Regions from separate parts of the Enterococcus sp. AZ177 genome, predicted to be linked through region 1. Evidence: a T-box and tRNA genes for the amino acid it is inferred to sense, from the RefSeq annotation. Region 1 holds a T-box; the other holds one or more tRNA genes.

Region 1 (16,196 bases):
AAGTGGCGTCAGCAAAAGCTGAACAAGGATTGGAAATTTTATGAATTGCTTTGGTTTTCGATTTGTTTTATCGTCTATGTCATTTATTTGGAAGCACAGCTTCACACTTATTATTTTTTGATTCCCTCAAGCTTTTTACTTCTTTTTCTTTTCAGTTATTTTAAAGAAAAACGTAGATTGATAAACGGATTATTGTTCAATTTATTTCTACTCATTGGCATGACTTATTTGGGTGTCTTACTTGTTAGAACATACAATCCATTATTGATTATTTTGGCGGGAATCACAGGTATTGCCTTATTAGTGCTTCTCTTGATTGGCCTTTATGCATTGCTTGTTTTCTTGTATTGGAATGCAATTGTTGTTATGCGGAAAGAAGGTCATTCTTTAGCCAATTTGTTGACATTGCTTTTAGCCATTGGCTTAACAGCCTTCCTGATTTTCAATCATTATTCAACACGAATTTTACCACAGTGGGCCTCATTACTCTTTGGGATTTTACCACTAACTATGTTTTATTTTTCTATCGTTTTTTATAATTTTCTAACGATTTCCGTCATTTATCAATTCAATCAGCCTAAATATACTCAAGATTACATCATTGTTTTAGGTTCAGGTTTGATTGATGGGAAAACGGTACCGCCCCTATTAGGGAAACGAATCGAAAAAGCCATTCAATTTTATAAAGCTCAATCCAGCGCTACTTTAAATCCACCTAAACTTGTTATGTCCGGGGGCAAAGGGGACGATGAACATATCGCTGAAAGTCTTGCAATGAAACATTATGCTCTTGAAAAAGGAATTCCAGAAGAAGATATTTTAGTTGAAACAAATTCAAAAAATACTTTAGAAAATATGAAATTTTCTAAAGAAATCATCGAAACAGATTTTGGGGGAACAGACTTCCATGCCCTCTTCACTACTAATAATTTCCATCTGTTTCGTGCAGGTCTTTTTGCAAAAATGGCCAATCTAAAAGCAGATGGAATTGGTGCGAAAACAGCCTTTTACTTTTTGCCAAATGCTTTTTTAAGAGAATTCATTGCAATCGTAATGATGCATAAACGGCGCCACTTAATTATATGTGGTTTGATTGCTTTAATGATGATCCTTTCAGCATTAGCTCAATTTTTTCTGGTCTCCCATTACTAAAAATTGAACTGGGGCTGAGATAGATGCGTTTAATTCCGAGAAATAAGAAGGGATTGCTTCTGCTCCAACTAGTTATTCGCATTTAGGGTGTGATACAAAAGTGATTTTTTCTTTTGTATCACATCCGTTTTTTTTAACGAAACTGAACATGACGGATCTCGTCATAGCCAATCTTGTGACCATCCACATAAATACCTAACTCATCATGTCCTTGAATCATCCCGACAATATCCGCTCCATAATTCCCTTCACAATCCAATTCTTCTTTTTGAATCATCACTTCAACTTGATTTTGAAAAGCCTGAGCTAATACCGCATCAATTTCTATCCAACTCATTTGAGTTTTCTTTTTTGTTGGCTGTCTCTTTTTCTCTTTTTCAATCATCGCAGTATGTTCAGACAAGTAAAAACCGGCCCATTTTTTCATTTTACGATCTTGATATTGCTCAAAATAATAATCCCGTTCCTTGCTCATTGCAAGCCCTCCATTCCTCCAGCATGTCCACCGACTAATGATGCTCTTGAAATTGCTGTACCACCAGACGATACTGAACTTGCATGGACTAAAGAAACGTAGCCAAAACGTTGACGGATTTCATCAATCAATTGATCTAGTTTTTGTTCTTTCATCTGCTCATCTGGTTCATGAAATAAATCTAATTGTACATAAGTATTATAATTCAGTTTGGAATAGGTAATTCCAATATGTCGTACTTCCTCTCCATGCCAATTCTGTCTGAAAATCATCAAACAATAGTCAATCAACACCTTACTACTATTCGTTAGAGGCACTTTCATTTGCCTTGAAAAACCTGCCCCACCAGACTTAGAGGCTCGTGAAAAGCCGACAGATAGATGGACACACTCCGTCTGACACTGAGCTTTTCTAAGTCTTGCCGCTACTTGTTCTGCCATTTCTCGAATCACGACTTCGATTTCGTCTTGTCTTAAATAATCCCGCATCAAGATCTGAGAATTATTATACGATCGTTCTTCTGGTATATATTTTTCAGATAAACGGCTGCGATCGATACCATGAGCATGGGCATACAGCTGTTCCCCAATAATCCCTAAATTTCGTTTTAAACTCGTCAAATCTGCATGGGCCAGATCATAAATAGAACGGATACCTAAATTATTTAATCGTTTCACTAATCGTTGACCGATTCCCCACATCTCAGACATCGGTTCAATTGTCCAAATTTTTTCAGCTACATCTTCATAATGCCATTTAGCTAAGCGCTCCTTATTATGCTTGGCATCAATATCCATCGCTAATTTAGCTAATAATGGATTGTCGCCAATACCGACCGTGATTGCTAGTCCTGTCTCTTTCTTGATTCTTTGCTGAATAATCTTAGCTAGTTCTATCGGTGTTTGACCAAATAATTTCCAGCTTGCCGTTACATCTAAAAAGGATTCATCGATTGAATAAATATGTAAATCTTCCTCTGCTACATATTCTTTGTAGATATCATTGATTTTCATGTTTTCCTTGATATACTCATTCATTCGTGGCGGAACAATCACTAATTCTGGGTGATCTGGTACATCATATTTACGTGTTACATTGGTGATACCAAGAACTTTCTTCGCCTTTGGAGAAGAAGCTAGAACGATCCCCCCGCTATTTTCAGCATGACTCATCACGACCAGCATTTTTTCAAGCGGATCAAATCCTCTCGCAACGCATTCAACTGAAGCGTAAAAAGATTTTACATCTATACAAAAAATCACTCTTCTAGGCTCTTTTTCATAATCAAAAAACATAGCATTCCTCTCCTTGTTTTATTCCATACCTAATTATACGAACATGCGTTCTTTTTGTAAAGGGGAACATTTTTTTAAATTTGTATATGAGAAATAAATTTTTTTTAGAATTATAGATAAAACTGCTATCTTAAAATGAGAAAAAGCATTATAGTTATCTTATATAGAATAAAGTTACTGATTAAAAGGAGTGAAGTCTGTGTCGATTTATGAAAAATTTATTCAAAACGAGCGGTTAAGACGTTTTTTTGTTTTAGCTGTTGTTATTTTTGTCCTATTTTTAGCTAGAAGTATGATCACAATGATTTTATTAACATTCATTTTTACGTTTTTAGTACTTCATTTCGTGAAATTTGTTCAACATTTTTTTAAGATTCCATCATTGATACTCGTTTTAGCCACCTATTCTTTGATTGTTTTCTTAATTTATCTGGCCATTACAAAATATGTACCTGTTCTTATTCATCAAACTGCTCAAATGTATAATTCAGTTGTTCATTTTTATCAAAATCCGGGAGATGATCACAATCAGTTGTTGATGATCATTGATGATTATCTAGAAAAATCGAATTTAATGTCTCAAATCCAAAATGGCGCAAGTGTGATTTTACGTTATATTCAAGACATCGGTTCGCTTGGATTGTCCTTTGTTCTTTCATTCATCCTAAGTTTCTTTTTCATGATCGAGAAAAAACAGATGACAGAATTTTCTAAGTTGTTTTTGAAAAGTGATTTTGACTGGTTCTTTCAAGATATTTATTTCTTTGCTGATAAATTTGTAAATACCTTTGGCGTGGTAATGGAAGCTCAATTTTTTATTGCTGTTGTGAATACCAGTATTACAACGATTTGCTTGGCTTTGATCGGGTTTCATCAATTACCAAGTTTAGCAATCATGATTTTTATCTTGAGTTTGATCCCCGTCGCAGGAGTCATCATCTCCTGTATTCCATTGAGTTTTATCGCTTATTCAGAAGGTGGAATCAATGACGTCATTTATATTTTAATTGTGATTATCGTCGTCCATTTATTTGAGTCTTATGTGTTGAATCCTAAATTTATGTCTAGTAAAACAGATTTACCAATTTTTTATACATTCGTTATTTTACTGATCAGTGAACGGCTATTTGGCGTTTGGGGACTCATCGTTGGTATCCCGATTTTCACTTTCTTTTTAGATATTTTAAAGGTTAAACCAATTCATTCTGTTACTGAAAAAATACCACACGATCCAGAAAATAATTGATAAAAAAGAACGTGAATGTTGGAATTTTCTCCAGACATTCACGTTCTTGTGGTTTTGGCTGTTTTCGTATTTGGAAAATCAGTCAGGCAGCAAAGACTAATTGATTTCGGACCAAATAACTATATCTTAACAGCTACCTGATCAATACCCCAATACACGGCCATATATAAGGAAAATCAATTTTCCTTTGCTCCCTTTGAAGCTAAAAACTAGTTCTTCTTTACTCCAAGAAAAAAACTAGCTGTACCACCTTTTACAACTATTTTATAGTAAATCTCGTTTTACTGTAAAACAAACTCTTTTGTCAATTTCACTTTATCACTGAATAATTTCGTTGCCTCAACAGATACTGGCGTTGACATGTCTGCTAATTTATATGGCACTTTCAAATTCAATGTGGCTCTTGGTTGAATTTCAGTCATTGAATCTACGTACCCTTCTTCTCCCATAATTGCTGAGTCTAATGCAATACCATTTTGAAAAGCTTTTGTTGAGATTGAGGTTAAAAACATCGCATTTTTATCGCTATTGTTCGTAAATTCATAATCGATTACAGCGACATCTTCTCCAATGTAGTCTTTGGCAAAGGTCAAGTCTTTGATCACGACATGATAATCACCTAGATCACCAGCATCTGTTGCAGCTGATTCTACTTCTGATTCTTGGCTTTTAGCAACGGTACTTGTTGTTGTTTCTTTTTTTGCTTTTACTTCTTCTTTAAAATCTGACCCCATATTGGCTAAAATACCGCCTACTACTAAAACGCCGCCCCCGATCAAAACAATTTTCTTCACATTCATTTTGCTGTCTCCTTTGTTATTTAGTCCGTTAATACACCTTGATATTACCCAATAAACCAAAAATAATCTTATGCATTTTGCATAATCTAATACAAAAAAACTTATTCTACTACGAATAGTCATGATTCGTATGACAGAATAAGCCTGTTTTATTAATTAAAATACTTGTATATAAACGAATTAAGCTCTAACCCCGCTTTTGTAAACACAAGCCAAAATAAAAATAATCCCCCATATCCTAAATAATGATACAACTTATTTTCAGAAGAAAACAACGGTAACTTTCTTTGATAATCTAAAAAATTAGTGAATAAAACCGCCGGAAATCCAAAAATCAGAAGATAATCAAACAATTCTCTCATCTTCAAACTACCTGTAGGTTGATCCATTACATTTCCTGCTATCCCAATAAACAAAATACTATACCATACGATGGCAATTGCTCTTTTCCAGATCGTTTCCGTTCGAAAACCTGGGATATACTTCCTAAAAAAACGAGCAACGGCTTCTGTCAGAGGATTTTTTATGCGAACAAACTGCCTCACGTGTTTGTTTGTGGACCATCTAGCGGTAATTAATCTAGTAGTGGTAGACATTTTTGTTGGTCTGTTTTCATAAGTAACCGCTTTGGGTTTGCTTCGTTTGGCTGCAACTATCCGCCGTGACAGTTGCTGTCTAAGAGCCAGATGCATTTCTAAAGCAGACTGATAACGTTCTGCTGGTTCCAGTTTTGTAGCTTTACGAATGATTCCTCTAAGTGCATGATCTTCTGTCAAATACTTTTTGGGGTACTCTTGTACTGAGCAAATATTCATCACAACTCCTAATGAATATAGATCACTCCGTTCATCAGATTCTGCAAAACCAAACTGTTCTGGTGAAGCAAAACCCATTGTGCCTAACTGGACCGTATCATTTTCTTTCCCTCCGTCAACAGCCCGAACTGCATCAAAATCAATCAATTTTACATTTCCCTCATTTGTCATCATAATATTCCCAGGTTTTACATCTCGATGGACTAACCCTTTCTTATGCAAGGCACCTAATGCCTCTAAGATAGACATTGCAATCGTTATAATTTGATTTGTTTCTAACCTTTCAGATGTTTGAATCACTTCAGTCAACGTTTTCCCTTGAACAAATTCTTCATACAACCACAGCTTTCCTTCTTGAACAATCAACTCTTGAATTTTAGGTAAATGAGCATGTTTGATTTTTTGAAGTGTGAGTAGATGCTCTTCTAAATATAATGGATAGCACTTTTTCACAAAAAATTCTTTAGTGTCCTTCTTCCGAACAAGAATGGGTCCATTGGTTTTATCTGTTAAAGGTTCTATTTCTTTATAGCAAAGAGCTGGCTCACTTTTGATGTTTTCCATGATTACACTCCATTGATTTGATTTACTTTTTAATTATAGCAAATAAATAGTTGTAATAGGATTTATCTTTGTTAAAATCGATGTATAGTATAATTTAGTTCAACTATAGGGGAGAACAAATATGCATGAAAAAGATACAGACAAATTGCTGCACTCACTCAAACAAGCCGAAGATTTTCAAACGGTTTTATCCGAAACACGCCAATATGTCATTGATCAAAACCTAAAAAACTATTTAGCTTATTGGTTACATGAGAAAAAACGCTCAAAAAGTGTTGTACTAAAAAAGGCTGGGATTACTGAGGCAACTGGCTACCAATACTTTGATGGTAAACGGAATCCCTCCAGAGAAAAAGTCATTGCCTTGACGATCGGCTTGGAATTAACTTTGGAAGAAACCAATGAACTAATGAAAAAAACTGGCTATGCTCAACTTTATCCGAAACATCCTTGGGACGCTGTCGTTATTTACGGTATTTCACATGGACTAGCTATTCCAGAAATCGATGATTATCTGTATAATGAAGGTCTTAAAACATTTGGTGAATAATTGCGTTTATCCGCATACAAACATGAGAATGGGATGTAATGCCGTGAATCCCAACCTCATGTTTTTTTTATTCTGCTTTAGTTTTCTTTTTATCAATAATCGTGACTAAAAATGACACTACCGGTAACATATAACAGAATACCGCATATGACAAATAGTCTATTGTGCCAATCCCTAATGTTGCTGAAATAAAGACACCACTTACGCCCCATGGAATCAGTGGGTTAACTACTGATCCTGCATCATTCAAACTTCTAGACAGCATAGACAACGGAATTTTCTTCTCTTTAAATTTAGCAATAAATGATTTTCCTGGTAAAATGATTGACAGATATTGTTCACCGATCAGCACATTGATTCCGATTGAACTCATCATTGTAACAAAAATCAGCTTTTGACGGTTATTAATCGCTGTTTCAAACTGATAAAGCAAACAATCAATAACTTCCATTTTTACTAATAGTCCACCCAAAGCTAAGGCTAAAATAATCAAAGATACTGACCACATCATACTTTGGATACCACCTCTAGAAAGTAATTCATCAACTTGTGTATTGCCAGTTTGAGACACAAAACCATTTTGGATTATCTCTGCTGTATCGATAAATGAAAAATGAGCATTCGTAAAGAACATCAAACTCAATGATGTAAAAATACTCAACAGTAATGTAGGAATTGCCGGAATTTTCTTCCACGCACAAACAAATAAAATTGCCAATGGAATTAACTCAACAAAAGAAATCGTAAAATGATTATCTAGTGTAGTTACAATATCGTGAACGCTTGTATTATCCAAAGCCCCATCATAGTGTAATCCCATGACTAAAAAATAACCGAACGAAAGCACAGCTGCTGGAATTGCTGTTTTATATGTATTTTTCAAATGGTCAAATAAATCGACTTCTGAAATCGCCGCTGCTAAGTTCACTGTGTCTGAAAGTGGCGAAATCGAATTTCCTAAAAATGCACCTGAAACAATGGCACCTGTTGTCAATGCAGGATCGACTCCAATCAAGCCACCCATTCCTAAAAATGCAATCCCAATCGTTGAAATCGTAGTGAAAGAGCTTCCGACTGCACCACCTACGATACCGCAAATAATAAAAATAGTTGGAACAAAATAGTTCACCGACAAAAAAGAAAAGCCTAAAACCATGATGGTTGGAATCGTTCCTGCCGCAATCCAAACGCTAATCAACGCGCCGATTAGAATAAAAATCAACATGGGGATGATACCTGAAGATACCCCATCGACTAATGCACCATGAATGAAATCCCAAGAATACTTTTTATACACCGCAAATAAGAGCAAGTAACCAATCCCACTCAAAATAGCTACATGAGCAGGAATACCAAACCCAATAATACTAGTTCCGATCATCAATAATAGTGTAATCAATAAAAAAACAGCTTCATTAAAATTTACTTGATATTTTTTCATACAGTGTTCCTCACATTTTTAATAGAGAGTTTAAAAACAACACTTCTCTCTATTCTATTTTTTTATAGAAAAGCTGCGGCTATGGCAAAGCGAATTAATCGCTTTGCCACACCCACAGTGATCAACTGCTTTTCTTGTTTATTTATTCAGCGTAGATTGCCTCTAATTTTTCTTGTATGGCTTGTTTAATTTTTTCACCATACTCATCGAAAACATCTTTGTCATTCATATATGGAGACATTCCAGCGGCACGTAAAATCGTTACTTTATCTGCACGTTCCCATTCTGCTCGTGAAAATCCTAAGCTATTAACAAATTCAAACGGGCTGTGACCGTATTCTTCGATAGCAAAATCTGTATGTGAAGTGATGAATTCATTGTTATATAATCCACCTTTTGCATAAGATGCATAATCATAGAAATCATGATTTAATTTGTTCATTTTCACAAGGTCTGTATTGCCTTTTTCATTGAATACATAATCCACCATGTTAAAATCAGGTTTTGTTAACGCATGGATCTCGATTGTTTTGTCGCCAACTTTAAATTCTAAGCCATCGATAAAGTGATAGAAATGATAAGCTCCTTCAATACTTGCTCCCATTAATTTACCATAACCTGTTACGTTCAATGGTAATACTTTATGAGCAGTCCAAACGGCTGCAGCTGTTGCGCCCGCTTTAGAGCCTTCAAGAATATACGCACCTAATAACGCTGGAATATCTGCTCCTTTTTCAAATACATAAGTCGCAAAGTAAGAGATCACGTCACGCATACGGATATCTTTGATTACGACACCACCAGCTGAATACGGAATATAGCCCATTTTATGTGGATCAATCGTTACAGATTCAGCTTGTTCGATTGCTTTGAAAGAGTCATAAACTTCTCTTGTTAACCAATCATTTTTTTCTTGAAAGATGTTATGTTTAGCATATGTTTCTTCAATTTTATCCCATTCGATAAATTGATTATTTTCATCTAAGAAAATAGAGCGTCCATAACCGCCATATGCTGCATCAACATGTACATAGAAGTAGATGCCTTCTTTGGCTAATTTATCACGTAAAGCAATGATTTGATCAATACGGTCAACTTGCCCTTCTTCAGTTGAACCAACAACGCCAACGACACCAAGTGTTGGAATACCTTGAGCTGCTAAATTACGAATTTGTACTTCTAATTTGTCAATATCCATACGGTATTCGCTATTGACTTCACCCGCAATCACTTGATCTAATCCAATCCCAATAATGTCAGCGGCTTTTAACCATGAATAGTGTTTCGTTTGTGGTACGATCCATTTACCTAATTTATCCAAGTTTTTACCGCTACGAGCTGATTGCGCTTTGATTTCGTCAACGTTATCTTGGACTTGATCTAACATATCTAAGACTTCTGTTGTTGACATATTCAATAATTCCCAATCTGTTGTGCCTGCAACCATTTCTGGCACAACGGCTTTGATGGCAAATGGTAAAGATTTCATATTGCGGGCATACCATAGACCTTCTAAGTTTGCGATAGAACCATCTGCTGCGATATGACCCCAACCATTTTTGTACCCCATCAATGTAGCAAATTCCAACCCAACTTCTTCTTCCATTTGTGACGTTGCTGGTGATGATTCATACGCCACGTTATTGCCGTTCCAAAGCATTGCAGTTGTATAGGCAATAATGGATGGCATTAACGTTTCAGCGTTCATATGTCCCCAAAAACGCCCTGCTGAGTGCCATGGAAGTGATTCTGTACGTAAACGAGAAGACAGCACATTGAAGACACTTCTCATATTATCTGCTGTTTCTTGGAAACTTTTAGAACTTCTATCTTGGGGTGAGATAACAGGTAAATCTTGTGGCATATAGTTTTGTCTCCAGCCAACATGCTCATCGATCATTTTATTTAGCAGTTCTTTGAATAAATCAACGTTTTCACCTTTATCCCCGATAAATAATGCTTTTAAATTTGTATCATCAGTGTTGAAATCTTTCATGATATTTTCCTCCAATAGTTTCATAATTGATCATGCTAAAATATTTATTTTTAATTGTCGTCTCTTATTTATCCGTTTTTTTCCATTCTGGTTTCTTTCTCTTATAAATGATCAAGGCAATACCGACCATGATGACTGTTGCTGCTACTTGATAAATAACATAGGCTACGTGTCCACTTTGAGGAACGGAGGTTGGCGGAATCAAGCTGACTAGAATCGTGATAATAACACTCACAATTGCTAGAGTTGAAACAACCCACATCAAACCGTTTCCTTTACTGCCTAATCTAAATGGACGTTCAACTGTTGGCATGCTATAGCGCAATTTGATAGCTGAAAGTGAAATCAATAGATACACCACACAATAAAGGATCGTTGTTGTAATCGTGATGATCAAGAAAGCGGCACTAATATCCGGAACTACTACGTATAAAAAGGACACAAGTGAAATAACAATCGCTTGGATCATAACAAAAACAATTGGAATCCCTTTTGCATTCCGTTTTTGGAAGAATGGTGGTAAGTTTCCCTCTTCTGCAACTTTGATCATTGATTTACTTGGACCTAAGACCCAAGCGCTCAATTGAACTAAAACACCTACCAAGATCATCAGTGAAATAATATTATTGAAAATAGCTGGAATCCCAAGATCTTGTGTCATAATGACAAATGGTTGGGTAATATTGGCAAGTTCCATTTGTCCAGCTGGAACACTGTCAGCCACACTTAAACCAGCAGCTAAGTTGAAGACAACTAATAGTAAAACAGAAGCAATAACAGCGATTGGATAATTGCGTTTTGGATTATCAATATTATTCGCATGAACAGAAGAAATTTCCACTCCCGCAAAGATAAAGATGATTCCAGTCAAGGTTGGTAAGCTACCTAAATCACTAAAATCTGGTAATAACTTACTTGCTTCAAAATGACCTAAATAACTATTTTGATTGATTCCATGTTTTGCCATATACATCATGCCTAAAACAACTAACGCAACGAATGGAATATACACACCGATCACAGCGCCCCAGTCACCAGCAATTTTTACCATGTCAAATTTCAAATTAAGTAACGTAATGCCCCAATAAGAAATCAATATCATAATAAAAATAAATAAATTATTATGCCCTAAATCTGGACGGTCGATCACGTAACCTAGTAATACACCTACAGTTGAAGCGACCATCACCATTCCGAAAAACATTTGTACCCATAATAACCACGAAGTAACAAACCCCCATTTTTCACCAAACGCATTACGTACCCAGACTTGCGGCCCACCCTCTTCCGGCCAGCCAGTTGATAGCTCAGCTGAAATCAGCGCAATTGGTAAAGCAAAACAGCAAGCTGCGATCAACATATAAAATATTTGTGCCCAGCCGGTTGATGCTAATGTTGGAACACTACGAACCGTTCCAAAAAAGGCCATGGTAATTCCAATTAATCCAAATAATGATAATTTCTTATTCATGTTTCAATTTGACCTCCTGATTAAATTTATTTTTTGTTTCCCACATGTGAAATCACTCCCAAAGTATAGGTAGCTTTAGACTCCAAGTCAAAAAGAGCAGAATTAAAAAAATAGCCTGTTATTTAACATTTATATACTCTATACAGCGCGTCAACACTTCACCGCGCTAAAGCGATTGTGTGAAAAAAATAACATAAAATAGCTAATTGTAAAAAGCTCGTTCATAATTGTTAGAAATAGCACTTTCATCTCTAGTCATTCAAAAAACCTAGATTAAATCAACATCGACTTATATGAGAAATAACTCATTCAAAAATAATAATAGAAAAAAAGAAGGATTTGACAAGTTGGCTTATTTGTCGTAGAATTGCTACAAAATAACATATCAAACGTTAATAAAGCGAAGTAGCAAGAATGTTCCTATTTCAGAGAGTCAACATTTAGTGAGAGTTGACATATACATTTTTTGTGAATTACACTTTTAGTTTCCTACCGTAAGTAGGCGTCTATCTACGATACAGATTTGAGAGGTATATGATGACTCATATACAATTTGGGTGGTAACACGGCGAAGTTCGTCCCATAGGCTAATAGCCTATGGGACGTTTTTATTTTATTTAAGAGAGGAAGAAAAGACATGAAAAACATTATTGATGAATTAGAATGGCGTGGCGCCATCAACCAACAAACAGATAGCGAAGGTTTACGTGAATACGTTGAAACCGAAAGCATTTCACTATATTGCGGTGTGGACCCTACAGGAGATAGTATGCATATTGGGCATTTGATTCCTTTTATGATGCTAAAAAGATTCCAAGCATTTGGACACCATCCATTTATTTTGATCGGTGGCGCAACAGGCACGATCGGAGATCCAAGTGGACGTACGACAGAACGCCAATTACAAACAATGGAAACTGTTCAACACAATGTTGATTCTTTAACAAGACAGATGGAAAAATTATTTGCAGTGGATACAGACAACACATTAACGTTAGTCAACAACTACGATTGGACGCACAACCTTACTTTGCTGGATTTCTTGAGAGATTACGGTAAATTCTTCAATATCAACACAATGCTAGCGAAAGATATTGTTGCTAGCCGTTTAGAAACAGGGATTTCATTTACAGAGTTTACGTACCAAATTCTACAATCAATGGACTTTTTACATTTATTCCAAAATAATAATGTTCGCATGCAAATCGGTGGTGCAGATCAATGGGGCAACATTACCGCAGGCCTAGATTTGATTCGCAAAAAAGAAGGCGCTGATGCAAAAGCCTTTGGTTTAACCATTCCATTGATGTTAAAAGCAGATGGAACAAAATTCGGTAAAACAGCTGGTGGTGCTGTTTGGTTGGATCCAGAAAAAACAACGCCTTACGAGTTCTACCAATTCTGGGTAAACCAAGACGACCGTGACGTAATCAAATACTTGAAATTCTTTACCTTCTTAACAAAAGAAGAAATCGATGCCTTGGAAGTTAAAGTCCAAACAGAACCACATTTACGCCAAGCACAACGCGTATTAGCTGCAGAAATGACAAAATTTGTGCATAGTGAAAAAGATTTAGATGATGCTTTAGCAATTTCAGAGGCATTGTTCTCAGGAAATGTGAAAAATCTGACTTCAAAACAGATTGAAGAAGGCTTTAAAAATATGCCGACTGTTGAAACAGCGTCTCTTGGACAAAATCTTGTAGATTGGCTGATTGAATTGGGTATTGAACCTTCTAAGAGACAAGCTAGAGAAGACATTTCAAATGGGGCTATTTCAATTAATGGTGATCGAATTAAAGAATTGGATTTTGTGGTTACTTCTGAAAATAGCTTTGATGGAAAATTCATTATTGTGAGAAAAGGTAAAAAACAATACACTTTAGTTAAATTAATTTCTAACTAAAGAATAATGACGTTCGTTTAAATGAGATTAGGGCAGAAAAGCTAAACCCTTAATTTTATTTCTTGGGCTGGAATATGACTCTTAGAGTGATATACTAGCTCTTTTTTTGATTCATTCACTCAATTCACTGGACAAAATAAAAAAAAGTTTTATAATAAACAATGCTTGTTGGAAATCAAATAGTATAGGTGAGACATCTTTACAGTATGTTGTTATCCAGCTTTACATCCCTACTCAGCTTTTAAATTAGGAGGAACTTATGAAAATCGACAAGATACAAGACGGCCACGGTGATGAGTTTTTCCGCTCTCTATTAGCTTTAGAAACATTGGAAGATTGCTACCATTATTTTGATGACTTGATGACTTTAAAGGAACTAGATTCTATGATTCAGCGGTTTGAAGTCGCAAAGTTACTCTTACTGAATAAAACGTACAGTGATATCGCAGAAGCCACTGGTAGCAGCACTACAACGATTTCTAGAGTGAAACGAATTATAGATGAAGGAAATGGTGGATTGCTTGAAATGGTCCATAGAATCGATGAACAAGATGACAGAGAACGCCATCGCTAGAAAATATAGTATTCCCCCCCACTTATTAAACTGTATTATTCACTAAAAAGGGGGTGTATAACAAAAGAATCTATACTAATCTATAAAGGAACGTAACTAATGCTAATTATGAGGAGATTTAAATGAAAAAAACGATGTTTTCACTCTTAAACTATCTATTTCTGTTATCGATTCTATATACTTTTTACGGTGCTCTTAGAAGTTGTCTGTTAGATAGTTCAAACATTGGTGATAAAATTTGGAACGTGATGCTAATCCTGGTCTTTATTTGCAGCATCACGCTGTGTTCAAAAACTATCCGTTCGCATATACTAAAAAAAATAGCGAGATGTATAGATATTTTTAAAAAGAATAGAACTATAATTACTCAATTACTGTTTTGTTTAACTCTTGTTTTGCAGGTTATTATTCTATACTACATTCACGTGCCAATTGGTTGGGATGTAGATGCTATTCACGCTAGTGTAACAGAGTTGGTCAAAAGTTCACCTGATTCTATCGCAAGTATTTATTTATCAAAAAACCCAAATAATACTTTATTTTTCTTTTTAATGTATTTTATAAGTCAAATAGGCACTGTTTTTCATCAATCTCTAGGGTATTCTTGGCTGTATTGGCAACTAATAAATACAATTTTTATGGATATAGGCTTTATTTTTATTTTTTTAGCAGCGAAAAATCTATTCAATAAAAACATTGCCTACCTCTCCTTTTACTTAGCTTTTATTCCACTTGCTTTATCACCATGGCTCTTGGTAGTTTACACAGATACTATTATGTTGCTAGTTGTTAGCCTTATTTTTTGGGTATATTCACTCGTTGAAAAAAATCAAACTAAAACCTTAATTGCTATTTTAGGTATTTTAATTGCCATCTGTTACCTTTTAAAACCTTCTTCGATAGTTTTTCTAATTGCCTTTATTATGATTAAACTCTTGGTTTTATTGACTACTCCTGGAAAAATAAAGATAAAAAAATGTGGTCTGGTTATTTTACTCTTTTGTCTACCTTTTACTGGAACAATAAAACTTTTTCATATGTATGAAGACCATCAAAAACTTATTATTATTAATAAAGACCAAGCTAAACCTTGGCAACATTTTGTAATGATGGGACTAACTGGTTCAGGAGGATTCAGTGAAGAAGACACGCAAGCAATTATTTCCATCCCTACAAAAAAGGAAAAAATAAACTACGCCAATACCAAAATCGTAGAACGACTTAAAAATTATGGTTTTGCAGGTTATACTAAATTTCTAATGAAAAAACATTTCAACAATACTAGCAGAGGTGATTTTGGCTGGGGCATAGATGGTGGTCCTCAGATTTATCTACAATCAACTAATCCTATACAAACCTTTTTAAGAGATACTTATTATCAGCAAGGTGAAAAAGTTAAAACTGTCCGTTTTTTCATGCATTTCATGTGGATCATTACCTTGATTGGACTGTTATTGGTTACAAAAAAACAATATAACGATGATGAGTACGATACTTTGTTAGCCATCTTTAAATTAACTATTTTGGGCGCTTTTTTATATTTACTCTTATTTGAAGGTGGTAGGTCGAGGTATTTAATTCAGTACCTCCCCACCATTTATATATTATCCGCCAATGGTTTCTTTCTGCATTTTCAACAGACGAAAACAACAACATTAAATATGTAAAAAAACAAAAGACCGAGCCTGGCCAGCTCGGTCTTTCTTTGTGTGACAAATATGCTATTTAAATATGAATTGGCAAACCTAAAGCCAATTCAGAAGCATCCATAGTAATTTCCCCTAAAGATGGGTGTGGATGGATTGTTAATGCAATATCTTCAGCATTCATGCCAGATTCAACCGCTAATGATAATTCAGAAATCATATCACTTGCGCCAACTCCACCGATTTGTGCTCCGATAATGACATT
Region 2 (16,196 bases), 680 kb from region 1:
GAACCAAACGTGTAGTTTGTTTTTACAACGGTAAAAACAAACAACAATTTTTAACAAAGCGAAGCAATATGCTAGCAAACAAATGAGCTTAACAATCTTCGGATTGTGTTCAACTTTTATTATGAGAGTTTGATCCTGGCTCAGGACGAACGCTGGCGGCGTGCCTAATACATGCAAGTCGAACGCTTCTTTTCTACCGAGTGCTTGCACTCATTTGAAAAGAGGAGTGGCGGACGGGTGAGTAACACGTGGGTAACCTACCCATCAGAGGGGGATAACACTTGGAAACAGGTGCTAATACCGCATAATAATCGACACCGCATGGTGTTGATTTGAAAGACGCTTTCGGGTGTCACTGATGGATGGACCCGCGGTGCATTAGCTAGTTGGTGAGGTAACGGCTCACCAAGGCCATGATGTATAGCCGACCTGAGAGGGTGATCGGCCACACTGGGACTGAGACACGGCCCAGACTCCTACGGGAGGCAGCAGTAGGGAATCTTCGGCAATGGACGAAAGTCTGACCGAGCAACGCCGCGTGAGTGAAGAAGGTTTTCGGATCGTAAAACTCTGTTGTTAGAGAAGAACAAGTAGGAGAGTAACTGCTCTTACCTTGACGGTATCTAACCAGAAAGCCACGGCTAACTACGTGCCAGCAGCCGCGGTAATACGTAGGTGGCAAGCGTTGTCCGGATTTATTGGGCGTAAAGCGAGCGCAGGCGGTTTCTTAAGTCTGATGTGAAAGCCCCCGGCTCAACCGGGGAGGGTCATTGGAAACTGGGAGACTTGAGTGCAGAAGAGGAGAGTGGAATTCCATGTGTAGCGGTGAAATGCGTAGATATATGGAGGAACACCAGTGGCGAAGGCGACTCTCTGGTCTGTAACTGACGCTGAGGCTCGAAAGCGTGGGGAGCAAACAGGATTAGATACCCTGGTAGTCCACGCCGTAAACGATGAGTGCTAAGTGTTGGAGGGTTTCCGCCCTTCAGTGCTGCAGCTAACGCATTAAGCACTCCGCCTGGGGAGTACGACCGCAAGGTTGAAACTCAAAGGAATTGACGGGGGCCCGCACAAGCGGTGGAGCATGTGGTTTAATTCGAAGCAACGCGAAGAACCTTACCAGGTCTTGACATCCTTTGACCACTCTAGAGATAGAGCTTTCCCTTCGGGGACAAAGTGACAGGTGGTGCATGGTTGTCGTCAGCTCGTGTCGTGAGATGTTGGGTTAAGTCCCGCAACGAGCGCAACCCTTATTGTTAGTTGCCATCATTCAGTTGGGCACTCTAGCGAGACTGCCGGTGACAAACCGGAGGAAGGTGGGGATGACGTCAAATCATCATGCCCCTTATGACCTGGGCTACACACGTGCTACAATGGGAAGTACAACGAGTCGCTAGGCCGCGAGGTCATGCAAATCTCTTAAAGCTTCTCTCAGTTCGGATTGTAGGCTGCAACTCGCCTACATGAAGCCGGAATCGCTAGTAATCGCGGATCAGCACGCCGCGGTGAATACGTTCCCGGGCCTTGTACACACCGCCCGTCACACCACGAAAGTTTGTAACACCCGAAGTCGGTGAGGTAACCCTTGTGGAGCCAGCCGCCTAAGGTGGGATAGATGATTGGGGTGAAGTCGTAACAAGGTAGCCGTATCGGAAGGTGCGGCTGGATCACCTCCTTTCTAAGGAATATTACGGAAACTTACACATTCGTCGATACTTTGTTCAGTTTTGAGAGGTTTACTCTCAAGTTAATAGCGCCATGGGGCCTTAGCTCAGATGGGAGAGCGCCTGCTTTGCACGCAGGAGGTCAGCGGTTCGATCCCGCTAGGCTCCATTAGTAACCACTAGGTTACTAATATTGTTCATTGAAAACTGGATATTGAAGTAAAAAAGTAATCAAAACAAACCGAGAACACCGCGTTGAATGAGTTTTTTAAGTAAAATAGTTCGAAGCTTATTTTATTGGTGACGCCTCTATCGCTAGAGAAACGAACCAAACAATTGACCGCAAGGTCATCAGGTTAAGTGAATAAGGGCGCACGGTGGATGCCTTGGCATTAGGAGCCGATGAAGGACGGGACTAACACCGATATGCTTTGGGGAGCTGTAAGTGAGCTATGATCCAGAGATTTCCGAATGGGGAAACCCAGCATCTTTTATAGGATGTTACTTTCCAGTGAATACATAGCTGGTTAGAGGTAGACGCAGAGAACTGAAACATCTAAGTACCTGCAGGAAGAGAAAGAAAATTCGATTCCCTGAGTAGCGGCGAGCGAAACGGGAAGAGCCCAAACCAACAAGCTTGCTTGTTGGGGTTGTAGGACTCCGATGTGGTAGTCTGTCAAGATAGTCGAAGAACCTGGAAAGGTTCGCCAAAGTGGGTAATAGCCCCGTAGACGAAATGTTGGCAACACCTAGGAGTATCCTGAGTACGGCGGAACACGAGAAATTCCGTCGGAATCCGCGGGGACCATCCCGCAAGGCTAAATACTCCCTAATGACCGATAGTGAACCAGTACCGTGAGGGAAAGGTGAAAAGCACCCCGGAAGGGGAGTGAAATAGATCCTGAAACCGTGTGCCTACAACAAGTCAAAGCCCGTTAATGGGTGATGGCGTGCCTTTTGTAGAATGAACCGGCGAGTTACGATTGCATGCGAGGTTAAGGTGAAGAGCCGGAGCCGTAGCGAAAGCGAGTCTGAATAGGGCGAATGAGTATGTAGTCGTAGACCCGAAACCATGTGATCTACCCATGGCCAGGTTGAAGGTGTGGTAAAACGCACTGGAGGACCGAACCCACGTACGTTGAAAAGTGCGGGGATGAGCTGTGGGTAGCGGAGAAATTCCAAACGAACTTGGAGATAGCTGGTTCTCTCCGAAATAGCTTTAGGGCTAGCCTCGGAATTAAGAATGATGGAGGTAGAGCACTGTTTGGACTAGGGGCCCATCTCGGGTTACCGAATTCAGATAAACTCCGAATGCCATTCATTTATATCCGGGAGTCAGACTGCGAGTGATAAGATCCGTAGTCGAAAGGGAAACAGCCCAGACCACCAGCTAAGGTCCCAAAATATATGTTAAGTGGAAAAGGATGTGGGGTTGCACAGACAACTAGGATGTTGGCTCAGAAGCAGCCACCATTTAAAGAGTGCGTAATAGCTCACTAGTCGAGTGACCCTGCGCCGAAAATGTACCGGGGCTAAACATATTACCGAAGCTGTGGATTACACCTCTGGTGTAATGGTAGGAGAGCGTTCTAAGGGCGTTGAAGGTCGATCGTGAGGACGGCTGGAGCGCTTAGAAGTGAGAATGCCGGTATGAGTAGCGAAAGACGGGTGAGAATCCCGTCCACCGTATGACTAAGGTTTCCTGGGGAAGGCTCGTCCGCCCAGGGTTAGTCGGGACCTAAGCCGAGGCCGATAGGCGTAGGCGATGGACAACAGGTTGATATTCCTGTACCAGTTGTTTTTGTTTGAGCAATGGAGGGACGCAGGAGGCTAAGGAATGCATGCGACTGGAAGTGCATGTCCAAGCAGTAAGTCTTGAGTAGAGTCAAATGCTTTACTCTATACGGACAAGCTGTGATGGGGAGGGAAATAATAGTACCGAAGTTCCTGATGTCACACTGTCAAGAAAAGCTTCTAGTGAGAAAACAACTGCCCGTACCGTAAACCGACACAGGTAGTCGAGGAGAGTATCCTAAGGTGAGCGAGCGAACTCTCGTTAAGGAACTCGGCAAAATGACCCCGTAACTTCGGGAGAAGGGGTGCTGACTTCGGTCAGCCGCAGTGAATAGGCCCAAGCGACTGTTTATCAAAAACACAGGTCTCTGCAAAATCGAAAGATGAAGTATAGGGGCTGACGCCTGCCCGGTGCTGGAAGGTTAAGAGGATGGGTTAGCTTCGGCGAAGCTCAGAATTGAAGCCCCAGTAAACGGCGGCCGTAACTATAACGGTCCTAAGGTAGCGAAATTCCTTGTCGGGTAAGTTCCGACCCGCACGAAAGGCGTAACGATTTGGGCACTGTCTCAACGAGAGACTCGGTGAAATTTTAGTACCTGTGAAGATGCAGGTTACCCGCGACAGGACGGAAAGACCCCATGGAGCTTTACTGTAGCTTGATATTGAGTGTTTGTACCACATGTACAGGATAGGTAGGAGCCGATGAACCCGGAACGCTAGTTTCGGTGGAGGCGCTGGTGGGATACTACCCTTGTGTTATGAACCCTCTAACCCGCACCACTTATCGTGGTGGGAGACAGTGTCAGGTGGGCAGTTTGACTGGGGCGGTCGCCTCCTAAAGAGTAACGGAGGCGCCCAAAGGTTCCCTCAGAATGGTTGGAAATCATTCGCAGAGTGTAAAGGCAGAAGGGAGCTTGACTGCGAGACTTACAAGTCGAGCAGGGACGAAAGTCGGGCTTAGTGATCCGGTGGTTCCGCATGGAAGGGCCATCGCTCAACGGATAAAAGCTACCCTGGGGATAACAGGCTTATCTCCCCCAAGAGTCCACATCGACGGGGAGGTTTGGCACCTCGATGTCGGCTCGTCGCATCCTGGGGCTGTAGTCGGTCCCAAGGGTTGGGCTGTTCGCCCATTAAAGCGGCACGCGAGCTGGGTTCAGAACGTCGTGAGACAGTTCGGTCCCTATCCGTCGCGGGCGTTGGAAATTTGAGAGGAGCTGTCCTTAGTACGAGAGGACCGGGATGGACTTACCGCTGGTGTACCAGTTGTTCTGCCAAGGGCATTGCTGGGTAGCTATGTAGGGAAGGGATAAACGCTGAAAGCATCTAAGTGTGAAGCCCACCTCAAGATGAGATTTCCCATTTCTTTAAGAAAGTAAGACCCCTGAGAGATGATCAGGTAGATAGGTTGGAAGTGGAAGTGCAGTGATGTACGGAGCGGACCAATACTAATCGGTCGAGGACTTAACCAAAGAAACGAAATAAAAAAGAGTTTCGGAATGTTTGATTACTACTTCAATCCAGTTTTGAGTGAATAATCACTCAACTAAATAGCAACAACACCCAGTGTGGTGGCGATAGCGAGAAGGATACACCTGTTCCCATGCCGAACACAGAAGTTAAGCTTCTTAGCGCCGATTGTAGTGAAGGGTTTCCCTTTGTGAGAGTAGGACGTCGCCACGCTAATTATTCCGGCATAGCTCAGTTGGTAGTAGCGCATGACTGTTAATCATGATGTCGTAGGTTCGAGTCCTACTGCCGGAGTTCCTTAATACAGGACTTATGAGTAATGTTTGCTTCTTTTTAACTTTGGAGAGTTGTCCGAGTGGCCGAAGGAGCATGATTGGAAATCATGTAGACGGTTAACGCTGTCTCAAGGGTTCGAATCCCTTACTCTCCGTATTAAGTTTTATTGGCCCGTTGGTCAAGCGGTTAAGACACCGCCCTTTCACGGCGGTATCACGGGTTCGATTCCCGTACGGGTCATTTATATTTATTGGAGGTTTAGCTCAGCTGGGAGAGCACCTGCCTTACAAGCAGGGGGTCGGCGGTTCGATCCCGTCAACCTCCATTAAATTACGGTTTGGTAGTTCAGCTGGTTAGAATGCCTGCCTGTCACGCAGGAGGTCGCGGGTTCGAGTCCCGTCCAGACCGTTAGTATTATAGTTTTGGCGCAGTAGCTCAGTTGGTAGAGCAACGGATTGAAGCTCCGTGTGTCGGCAGTTCGATTCTGTCTTGCGCCATTTGGAGGAATAGCGAAGTGGCTAAACGCGACGGACTGTAAATCCGTTCCTTAGGGTTCAGTGGTTCGAATCCACTTTCCTCCATTACATAGTAGGGATATAGTTAAACGGTATAACTACGGTCTCCAAAACCGTCATTGTGGGTTCGATTCCTACTATCCCTGTTAATATATTATGGCGATTGTGGTGAAGTGGTTAACACAGCGGATTGTGGTTCCGCCATGCGTGGGTTCGATCCCCATCAGTCGCCCTTGCTCTAAATTTTATATTATGTATATTATGGCGATTGTGGTGAAGTGGTTAACACAGCGGATTGTGGTTCCGCCACGCGTGGGTTCGATTCCCATCAGTCGCCCTTAGCTTTAAATTTTATTATTGGGGTATAGCCAAGCGGTAAGGCAACAGGTTTTGATCCTGTCATGCGTTGGTTCGAATCCAGCTACCCCAGTTTTCTCTTTTAGAGAATCTGTAAATTGTAATATGGCGGTATAGCCAAGTGGTAAGGCAGAGGTCTGCAAAACCTTCATCACCGGTTCAAATCCGGTTACCGCCTTGCAAATCATTTAATGCCGGCGTGGCGGAATTGGCAGACGCGCTGGACTCAAAATCCAGTGCCCGCGAGGGCGTGCCGGTTCGACCCCGGCCGCCGGTATACTAGTAGCACCAACATTTATAGCGATTCGTTGGTGCTTTTTTGGCTCTTTGTCAACTAATGTTGGTGAAGAAATCCAAAGAATTAAATCACTAATGAAGCCTAGAGGGAAATTCCTCTAGGTTTTTCTATTTGATTGAAAAAGAACAGTGCCAAAGCATAAAGTAATTCTCAATTTAAAATTATAGAAGTTACGGAAGTCATAGGCGTTTCTCTTTAATACTTTTATATGGTTATTCAAGCATTCTAATGGTCCGTTGGAATAAGGCAAATTCAACGCATTTTTAATGCCCGTTTGAACTTTTTTAAAGGTAGTAATTGTTGTTTGATAATAAGCTGGAAACCTAGAATAATCTTGTTCTAATAGCGCGTGAAACCGTGTGTAATCTCTTGTTTGTATGGCATAGAGAAACTCCTGATAACAGGTATAGCCAGCTTTCAATTCTTCATCATAGGCAAGTAATCGATCCACAAGTTCTGTTTCTGTTAAATAGGTACGGAAGGAAGGACGCCATTGGCGTTTTTCAAAATTAAGCTTCGATTGATTCTTTTGAAGCAGTTTCCAGTATTTCTTCAAGTGACGGTATTTTTTTGTTTCTACAGGTCCTTGATGGAGAAAAGTATTCATTCGCTGAATGCGGTGTTTTAAGAACGTTCGCCCAATGTGTTGCACAATATGAAAGCGGTCAAGAACAATCTGAGCCATGGGAAATAGTTTCTTAATTAAAGAAAAATAAGGCGTATACATATCGCAAACAATGTACTTTACACCTTCACGAACTGCCAAAGAAAATCGTGAGAAATAGCGTTCTAAAAAAGGAAGTTGTCGATTTTCAACGACATCCATTAACTGTTTTGTTTGCCCATCCATCATGATAAAGCTCATAGAAGCAGCGACTTGTTTCACTGATTTGAATTCATCAAAACAAAGGACTTCTGGCAAGGTGAGCCGATTGATTTTTTTTGGTTCGTAAAATTGTTTCAATACGCGATAAACAGAAGAAACGGAGACCTTCTTTTGACGGGCAATTTCGCTCATAGATGTGGTGTTTCTTAAACGATCGGCAATTGAGAGCTTCACTTTTTTCGAGATCGAACAACACTTTTCGATAAGATTTGTTTCAGCGACAAAGGTTCTTTCACAAGAATGACAGAAGAAACGGCGTTTCTTCAACCGTAAGTATGTTTGGTATTCAGAAACATCATTCACTAAAATCTGACAGGTTGTAAAGCTCCAACGAATAATCGATCCGTCTTCTTTGGCACCACAATGAGGACAGGAGTGGGCTAAATAGTCCAGTGTACCCGAAAATACCTGGCAGATCCGTCCTTTGATGCGTTCTTTTTTTAAAGAGTTTTCATTAAAAGTAATGTTTAAGTCTAGAATATCTAAGGTATTTTTGATAAGATTTGTATAGGACATCTTGATTTCCCCTTTTGATTGGTTTTCGTCGACTTAATTCTAAAGGATATCAGGGTGTCTTTTCTAGTATTTTGCATTAAAAAAGATGTCGGTGATTGTTCACCAACATCAGAAAGTATAGAGCCTTTATTTTTTCCACACAAGCTGATACTCCAACTCATTATGCTCGTCTATTTGCTGATTCAGTTGTTTAAATCCTTGTTTTTCATAAAATGTCACAGCATTCTGATTTTTGGCATAGACGGAAAGGCTTAACGTATCGTGAGCATGTTTCGCTTCGTTTAGTAGCTTCTGTCCGATGCCTCTACTACGATAGCCATTTTTCACGAAAATTCCAGCAATATAATGTGCATTCATCCCTAGAAACGCAATAATTTCATTGTTTTCACAATAAACATAAAGATCAGCTTGAGGCAGTTGTTCTCTTACGAACGCAAGATTACCTTGCCAGTATGCTTCTGGAATAAAAGGGTGTGCATCACAATTAGCAGTTAACCAAATTTTTAATATATTTTCTAATTCAATAGCTGTTAGTGTGTCGATTTTTTTGATCATTTTTGATTCCTCCTAGTTGATACTACTGTTTCTTTTCTTCTTTTTTTCTGATCAAACTGACTATTTCACGTTTTTCTCTAAAGTTGCGAATATTATGATTCAATACCTCAGATAAAACTAATCCTAAAGCAATTGCACCTGCAATCATGATTGCTTGCACACTAGAATAAACAGCCGTTTCGTAGTTTCCAATAACTAAATTCCTTACGGCCTGATAAGCAAGTCCTCCGGGAACTAAAGGAACCATGCCTGGGATATTAAAAATAGTAACAGGCAATTTTAGTTTTCGTGAACAAATAAAGCTAACGGCAGCAACACTTAAGGCACCCAATAAAGAGCCTAAAGCAGCATTAGCACCTAGTTGAGTGGAAAACCAATAAAACATCCAACCTGATGCCCCAGATAGACCACAAGCAATCAAAGAACGTCTAGGTACATTCGTGATAATAGCATAAGCAGCCGAAGCTAAAAAACTAAATGAAAACTGAACCAGTAAAGTGGTCATTTAAGATCCTCCAAATTCTTAACATTATATGACGATGATGCTTAATAAAATAATTGAAAAACGAAAGCAATCGCAAAACCAATCATAGAAGCCGTCATCATTGCCTCTGTCCCTCTCGAAACGCCTGAAAGATAATGGCCAGCAAGCAAGTCACGCAGGGCATTTGTCATTTGTACTCCAGGAACAAGTGGCATGACACAACCGATAATAATCATATCCTGATTGATACCTAACCCGATTTTACTGCTAAAAAGAGCCGCACAGCCGATAAAGAAAGCAGCTAAAAATTCAGAAAGAAATTTGATGCGCAAAACTTTTAAGCTGGAGTAATAAAGCATATAACCAAAACCTCCAATCAAGCAAGTCAAAGGCAAGTCATTCCAGACGCCGCCAAATAAAATCATGATCGTTCCACTGACAACGGCCGCACTAACAAATCTTATCCACAAAGGAAAAAACTTTCGTTCTTGTTCTAAGCATTTTAGTTGTTCTAAAAGTTCATCCAGCGTATAAAGCCCAGTAACATACTCTCTGGAAAGTTGATTGATTCTAGATACTTTCTCTAAATTGATCGACCGATTTAAAATTTGGACCATTCGAATGGTTGATGTGCCATCTAACCCAACGAAAAGGCCTGTTTGGGTGACGTAGCTAACAAGGCGATAATCTCCTGATGCTAAAGCAATTCGGCTCATTGTATCTTCTACACGATACATTTCAGCATCACTTTCTAGCATGATTTTCCCAGCTAGCAAACACGTTTCTAAGACTTTCTCTATGTCTATCGTTGCCATTTATTTTCCTCACTTTTATGTTCTATTCACTTCTATATGATTAGTATAGTTGATTCTGCTTAGAAAAAATAGCATGGAACGATAAAAAGATCCTTCTCTATCAAGCAGATTGCACAAATACAAAAAAGCCTCGCTATTGTAAGAATAGTTAGATAGTATAATATCACTTTTCCCTTTCTTATCGTATAATAATAAATGTGTAGAAATAAAGAATGATTGGGATGAAAGAAAATGATTTTATTAGGATCTTTAGTCAATGGGATAGCGATAGTTTTTGGAAGTATACTTGGTGCTGTTTTACGTAATATTTCGGAACAAATGAAAGATACTGTAACGAAAGGGATTGGTCTAGGGGTTTTAGTATTAGGTATTCAAATGGCTTTTAAGACTTCTTCTTTCATCGTGATCATCATCAGCTTGTGTTTGGGTGCAATGTTGGGTGAAGCGATAGGGATTGAGGATAAGATGAACGATTTTGGTTTGAAGCTAGAAAAACGCTATGCAAAACCCGGTAGCAATTTTGCCGAGGGGTTTGTGACTGCATCGCTCATTTTCCTAATTGGCTCGATGGGGATTATTGGGGCAATTGAAAGTGGTGTCGCAAATAACCATCAAACATTGTTTACAAAAGCTGTAATGGACGGTTTTATGTCGATTATGCTGACTGCTACATTAGGTGTGGGTGTTCTTTTTTCTGCAGTGCCTGTTTTTCTTTATCAAGGGGTGATTGCTGTATCTGCCAGTGTTTTGATGCGGTATATTCCAAAAGAGCTACTGGATTTGTTGATGGGGGAAATAAGTGCGATTGGTGGCTTGATGATTTTTGCAATTGGTTTAAATATCACTGGTATCTGTAAAATCAGAGTATCCAATTATTTGCCAGGAATTCTTATTTTAATTGGCATTATCACAGTACAGTACTATCTGTGATCAGCATAGAAATTTTAAAAGTTGAATGAAATGTTGACAGACAGTTGTCAGCATTTTTGTGTTACGCTCATTTTACAAATGTAGAGGAGTGAAAGAAATGACGATTCAATTAGCAGAAAAAATAATCAAAGGCAAGAAAATCCGCACCAATAATCATCGTTTAGACGAAATCATTACTTTATGGAATAAGGTTCCAGAGATGCAGTTAGAAGGAGAATTTTTTGCTGTTTATTCAAACTATGAAAGCAATTTCGAAGGAGATTATGATTTATTGATAGGAAGTGAGAGAGCTAATTTTCCTGAAAGTTCGATTATCTTTACGGGTCAGTACGTGGCAATACCTGTAAAAGAGTCCAGTCCAAAGGGGGTAGGAGAAGCCTGGCAGAAGATTTGGAAAGACGAAGCGTTAGAAAAAAGGCGTACGTATTTGTCAGATGCAGAACACTACAAAGCAGATGGAACAATTGCGATTTATCTTTCTGTATAATGCTACAAAAGAAGGCCAAAAAGGTTTTTTAAAGTCTGGAGAAAAGCTGAAAAAGCTACTTTCCAGACTTTTTTATTCAACAAAAAATGAATACATCGTCATTTTTGTGCATAATTATTTAATTTTATTCAATAATTTAATAAAAAACCATTGACTTGTTTATCAGGAACCCATATAATATGAAAAACAGTACTTGTTGGATAAAAATAAAAGAAAAGATGTGAAGCAAGTGAAGGTCTCAATTATTGGTGTGACAGGGTATAGTGGGTTAGAGCTTTTACGATATCTTAAGCAACATCCGTTTGTTGAAGTAAGTTCTATCCATAGTCATTCAGTAAATAAAAAAACTTTAGAGGAAATCATCCCTCATTTGAAACAACTTATTTCTTTACCATTAGAAAAAATTGATCCAGATGACATTATGAGAAAAAGTGAGTTAGTGTTTTTAGCAACTCCTTCAGGGATATCAAAAGAGATAGCGATCCCTTTTATCGAAGCTGATTTTCCTGTGATTGATTTATCAGGAGATTTTCGGTTAAAAGAAGTTGGGGAATATAACACTTGGTATGGAGCTGGCGCAGCATCAATCGAGAGTATCCAAAAATTTGATTACGGTTTGGCTGAATATCGAGAAAAGCCACAAGCAAAATGGATCGCTAATCCTGGATGTTATGCTACGGCGGCAGAATTATCTTTGGCTCCATTATTAAAAGAGAATAGGTTGATTTTGGATTCTATCGTTATAGATGCCAAATCTGGTGTTTCAGGCGCAGGGAAAGGGCTATCTCAAACAACTCATTTTTCTGAAACACATGACAATATGTCTCTGTATAAAATGAATCGCCATCAACACATTCCAGAAATTGTCCAACAGTTAAAAAAATGGGCACCAGCTCTTTCGGCAATTCAATTTTCAACTTCGTTGATTCCAGTAACTAGAGGTATTTTCTTAACGGCATACGCTAAATTGAAAGAACCGATTTCTGACGAGAAGTTAGTTCAGATATATCAAACACATTTCGAAAAAAAGCCGTTTATACGGATTCAAGAGGTCGGTCATTATCCTGTACTTAAACAAGTAATTGGCTCGAATTATTGTGATATTGGGCTTGCCTATAATCCCAAAATGAACATGATCACGATTGTAACAGTGATTGATAATTTAGGGAAAGGTGCAGCTGGACAAGCAATCCAAAATTTAAATATTTACGCAGGATTTGATGAGCAATGCGGTCTAGAGTTGTTACCGATTTATCCATAAAAATTGAGTACTAAATAAAATGAAGGTTAAAAAAATAGGGGGAGCGGCAATTATGAAAAAAGTCATTGTTATCAAGATGGGTGGAGTAGCCAGTGATAATTTAACAAAATCATTTTTTGAGCAAGTCGATCAATGGCAAAAAGATGGAAATAAAGTTGTGATCATTCACGGCGGTGGGCATTATATCTCCGATATGATGCAACGCTTAAATGTGCCAGTAGTGATGCAAGATGGTCTGCGGGTAACAACGGAAGAGACATTGAAAATTACCCAAATGGTGTTGATAGGTCAGGTACAACCGACGATTACCAGTCACTTTCAACAAGAAGGCTTTTCGGTCGTTGGATTGAATGCTTCTTGTGGTCAAATTATTACAGGTACATTCTTGGATAAAAATACATTGGGATCAGTTGGGAAAGTTGAACAAATAGAAACGGAATTATTAGAGCATCTACTTGCAACCAAGCATATTCCAATCATTGCGCCTTTAGGATTGACAAAAAAAGGCGAATGGTTAAATATCAATGCAGATCATGTAGCCTGTAAAGTAGCGGAAGAACTACAAGCTGAAAAATTGTATTTATTAACAGATGTCCCAGGTGTGAAAAAAGAAAACCAGTGGCTAAAAGAACTTTTTACCAACGAAATTGCTACCCTTAAAACAGCTAAAATCATCAAAGGCGGAATGCTCCCAAAATTAGAAAGTGCACTAACGGCAATTAAAGGTGGCGTTAAAGAAGTTCATATCACAAATCAAATTCAACATGCTGGAACTATTATCAAGTCCAAGGAGGTCGTTGCATGAGCCATTTATTTCCAAACTACAAAAGAAAAGAGTTGGCGTTGATCAAAGGGGATAAAAATAGGCTGACTGATCAATCTGGAAAAAATTATCTTGATTTTACTAGTGGTATTGGCGTTGCGAATTTAGGGTATAATGATCCTAAACTAAATCAAGTATTAGTCGAGCAAACCAAGCTACTATGGCATACACCAAATTTATATGAGAATCAGCTACAGGAAGAAGTAGCTAAGAAGTTAGCAAATGGAAAAGAATATGTTAGCTACTTTTGTAATAGTGGCGCAGAAGCGAATGAAGCAGCCATCAAATTAGCCCGTAAAGCAACTGGAAAAAGTAAAATCATTACTTTTATAAATTCATTTCATGGTCGCACATACGGTGCCATGAGTGCGACAGGTCAAAAGAGTATTCATACTGGTTTTGAACCGTTAGTTCCTGATTTTGTTTATCTACCCTTCAATGAAATCGAGCCATTAAAAAATGAAATCGATCCACACACTGCTGCAGTCATGTTGGAATTGATTCAAGGAGAGGGCGGTGTCTTACCAGCGGATGAGTCTTGGATTCAAGCGGTACAGTCTCTTTGTAAAGAATATGGAGTCTTACTAATTATTGATGAAATTCAAACTGGGATCGGCCGCACAGGTAATTTTTATGCACATGGATATTATCAGATCGAGCCAGACATTTTTACTTTGGCGAAAGGCTTGGGGAATGGGATTCCTGTTGGGGCAATGGTTGGTAAAGCTAACTTAGCAGCGTTTTTTGGACCTGGTAGTCACGGGTCAACATTCGGTGGAAACAATTTAGCAATGAGTGTTGCCAGTATAGTTGTTGAGCGTATCAATCACCCAGATTTTTTGCAAGAGGTTCAGAATAGAAGTCAACAACTATTTACTGGTTTAAATCAATTAGCAGAAAAAAATAAGCTGATCAAAGCGGTTCGTGGCAAAGGATTGATGCTTGGGCTTGAATTTTCGGATCAAGAGACGTTAAATGTGATCTTAGATCAATTAGAAATAGAAGGATTACTTGCATTAAAAGCCGGTCAAACGGTGTTACGTTTATTACCACCATTAACCGTCACAGAAACAGAAATAGATGAAGGGGTAATGATCATTGAACATGTTTTAAACAATTTAGCCTCCCGAACATTGCTTTCAAAAAAGGAGATCGATAACGAATGAATACCATGTACGGTAAAAGTATTTTAAATCTAACAGAGTTAACTAAAGAAGAATTTCTATCAACTATTGAACTAGCTGTAGCGATAAAAGCGAATCCAGAATCTTACCGGGGAATTTTAGCTGGAAAAATAATCGCGATGATCTTTGAAAAAAACAGCACAAGAACGCGGGTTTCTTTTGAGGCTGGAATCATTCAGCTTGGTGGTCAAGCGATTGTTTTAGATTCTAAAAGCACGCAAATGGGCAGAGGTGAGCCTGTCAAAGATACAGCAAACGTATTATCTAGTTATGTCGATGCTATCATGATTCGAACCTATTCAGACAAAATGGTAGCTGAACTAGCAGCAGAAGCATCCATTCCGGTTATTAACGGCCTAACAGATGACCATCATCCTTGCCAAATACTAGCTGATTTTCAAACGATTTATGAACAAAAAGGGAAGCTAGAAGGGATTCGCTTAACTTACATTGGTGATGGAAATAATATGGCTCATTCATTTTTGATTGGTGGAAGTTTGGTGGGAATGGATGTTACAATTGCAACACCTAAAGGATATGGACCGAAAGCAGAATTTGTAGAGGTCGCCAAAAAGAATGCAGAAATAAGTGGTAGTAAGATCCACATTACCCATGACCCTGAACAAGCGGCAAAAAATGCGGATGTTTTAATAACGGATGTCTGGGCAAGTATGGGAGATGAATCCGAGCAAAAGGAACGAGAAGAAATTTTCAAAACGTTTCAGGTCAATAACCGATTAGCTGTTCAAGCAAAAAAAGATTACTTGTTTTTACATTGTCTACCTGCCCATAGAGGAGAGGAAGTGTCAGCCGACATTATTGATGGGATTCACTCTGCTATTTACCAAGAAGCTGAGAATCGTCTCCACGCTCAAAAAGCGCTGATGGTCAAACTCATGGCAAACCTATAACGAATAAAACGACTCTCGACGATTTTTCGTTGGGTGTCATTTTTTTGTTTATACCGTTATACAATCAGATAGACAAATGAAATGAAAGGGAAAATGTCTTTATTTATCCTATAATCAGCTAAATTCCTCAAATTTAAAGAAAATCTTTAATATATAGCAGAAAATGTTAAGTTTTGTTTGTAGTTTCTGCTTGTTTTTAGTAGAATGAAACTGTATGAATAGAATAGAAGTGAGGTGTAGATAAATGGGTTTTACAGATGAAACTGTACGTTTTGATTTTGATGACAGCCGTAAGAAGGAAGTAAGTGAGACTCTGGCTACTGTATACAAGGCTTTAGAGGAAAAAGGATACAATCCAATCAATCAGATTGTGGGCTATTTGCTTTCTGGAGACCCGGCCTACATTCCTCGTTACCAAGACGCTCGAAATTTGATTCGTCGTCATGAACGAGATGAGATCATGGAAGAGCTGGTTAAATATTACTTATCTAATCATGGAATCACTATTCGATGAGAGTAATGGGACTTGATGTTGGCTCTAAGACAGTAGGAATTGCTGTCAGCGATCCGTTTGGTTGGACGGCTCAAGGCGTGGAAATCATTCGAATCAATGAAGAGAAAGAAGAATTTGGTTTTGAACGTTTAGCGGAATTAGTCAAAGAATATGAAGTAACTCGCTTCGTAGTGGGTTTACCAAAAAATATGAATAATTCGATTGGTCCTAGAGCCGAAGCATCAATGGCCTACGGCAAGACAATCGAAGAGATGTTCCAGATTCCTGTTACGTATCAAGATGAGCGTTTGACCACGGTTCAAGCAGAACGGATGTTAGTTGAGCAAGCAAATACATCCAGAGCAAAAAGAAAAAAAGTAATAGATAAAGTAGCTGCTGTCATGATTTTACAAAACTATTTAGACGGTGCTAGTAATAAAATTTAATCGACTTGTAATAAAGCAAGTGTAAGATAAA

What was found. A T-box is a leader RNA that pairs with one kind of tRNA and senses whether it is charged. The one in region 1 lies ahead of tyrS (tyrosine--tRNA ligase), so its partner is inferred to be a tRNA-Tyr.
Region 2: it encodes a tRNA-Tyr, which carries the amino acid that the T-box ahead of tyrS (tyrosine--tRNA ligase) is inferred to sense. The anticodon was not compared.

The regions. Positions count from the first base shown of each region.
Region 1 covers NZ_CP172944.1:2,002,182-2,018,377, forward strand. The annotation lists gene IGJ34_RS09845 (YdcF family protein) at 1-1,152, shown strand, start outside; gene IGJ34_RS09850 (hypothetical protein) at 1,286-1,627, opposite strand; gene IGJ34_RS09855 (Y-family DNA polymerase) at 1,624-2,922, opposite strand; gene IGJ34_RS09860 (AI-2E family transporter) at 3,122-4,168, shown strand; gene IGJ34_RS09865 (DUF5067 domain-containing protein) at 4,450-4,968, opposite strand; gene IGJ34_RS09870 (serine/threonine protein kinase) at 5,121-6,347, opposite strand; gene IGJ34_RS09875 (helix-turn-helix domain-containing protein) at 6,469-6,897, shown strand; gene nhaC (Na+/H+ antiporter NhaC) at 6,965-8,338, opposite strand; gene tdc (tyrosine decarboxylase) at 8,481-10,334, opposite strand; gene tyrP (tyrosine-tyramine antiporter) at 10,399-11,805, opposite strand; T-box leader at 12,189-12,391, shown strand; gene tyrS (tyrosine--tRNA ligase) at 12,443-13,711, shown strand; gene IGJ34_RS09900 (YerC/YecD family TrpR-related protein) at 13,971-14,285, shown strand; gene IGJ34_RS09905 (glycosyltransferase family 39 protein) at 14,408-15,952, shown strand; gene lpdA (dihydrolipoyl dehydrogenase) at 16,011-16,196, opposite strand, start outside.
Region 2 covers NZ_CP172944.1:1,324,659-1,340,854, forward strand. The annotation lists rRNA gene IGJ34_RS06445 (16S ribosomal RNA) at 118-1,678, shown strand; tRNA gene IGJ34_RS06450 (tRNA-Ala) at 1,761-1,833, shown strand; rRNA gene IGJ34_RS06455 (23S ribosomal RNA) at 2,019-4,930, shown strand; rRNA gene rrf (5S ribosomal RNA) at 5,026-5,141, shown strand; tRNA gene IGJ34_RS06465 (tRNA-Asn) at 5,149-5,222, shown strand; tRNA gene IGJ34_RS06470 (tRNA-Ser) at 5,270-5,358, shown strand; tRNA gene IGJ34_RS06475 (tRNA-Glu) at 5,373-5,444, shown strand; tRNA gene IGJ34_RS06480 (tRNA-Val) at 5,457-5,529, shown strand; tRNA gene IGJ34_RS06485 (tRNA-Asp) at 5,539-5,612, shown strand; tRNA gene IGJ34_RS06490 (tRNA-Phe) at 5,629-5,701, shown strand; tRNA gene IGJ34_RS06495 (tRNA-Tyr) at 5,705-5,785, shown strand; tRNA gene IGJ34_RS06500 (tRNA-Trp) at 5,795-5,865, shown strand; tRNA gene IGJ34_RS06505 (tRNA-His) at 5,879-5,951, shown strand; tRNA gene IGJ34_RS06510 (tRNA-His) at 5,984-6,056, shown strand; tRNA gene IGJ34_RS06515 (tRNA-Gln) at 6,078-6,149, shown strand; tRNA gene IGJ34_RS06520 (tRNA-Cys) at 6,184-6,254, shown strand; tRNA gene IGJ34_RS06525 (tRNA-Leu) at 6,270-6,353, shown strand; gene IGJ34_RS06530 (ISL3 family transposase) at 6,472-7,776, opposite strand; gene IGJ34_RS06535 (GNAT family N-acetyltransferase) at 7,903-8,331, opposite strand; gene IGJ34_RS06540 (threonine/serine exporter family protein) at 8,354-8,836, opposite strand; gene IGJ34_RS06545 (threonine/serine exporter family protein) at 8,878-9,630, opposite strand; gene IGJ34_RS06550 (DUF554 domain-containing protein) at 9,862-10,560, shown strand; gene IGJ34_RS06555 (GyrI-like domain-containing protein) at 10,658-11,047, shown strand; gene argC (N-acetyl-gamma-glutamyl-phosphate reductase) at 11,277-12,308, shown strand; gene argB (acetylglutamate kinase) at 12,361-13,113, shown strand; gene IGJ34_RS06570 (acetylornithine transaminase) at 13,110-14,297, shown strand; gene argF (ornithine carbamoyltransferase) at 14,294-15,226, shown strand; gene IGJ34_RS06580 (IreB family regulatory phosphoprotein) at 15,471-15,740, shown strand; gene ruvX (Holliday junction resolvase RuvX) at 15,737-16,165, shown strand.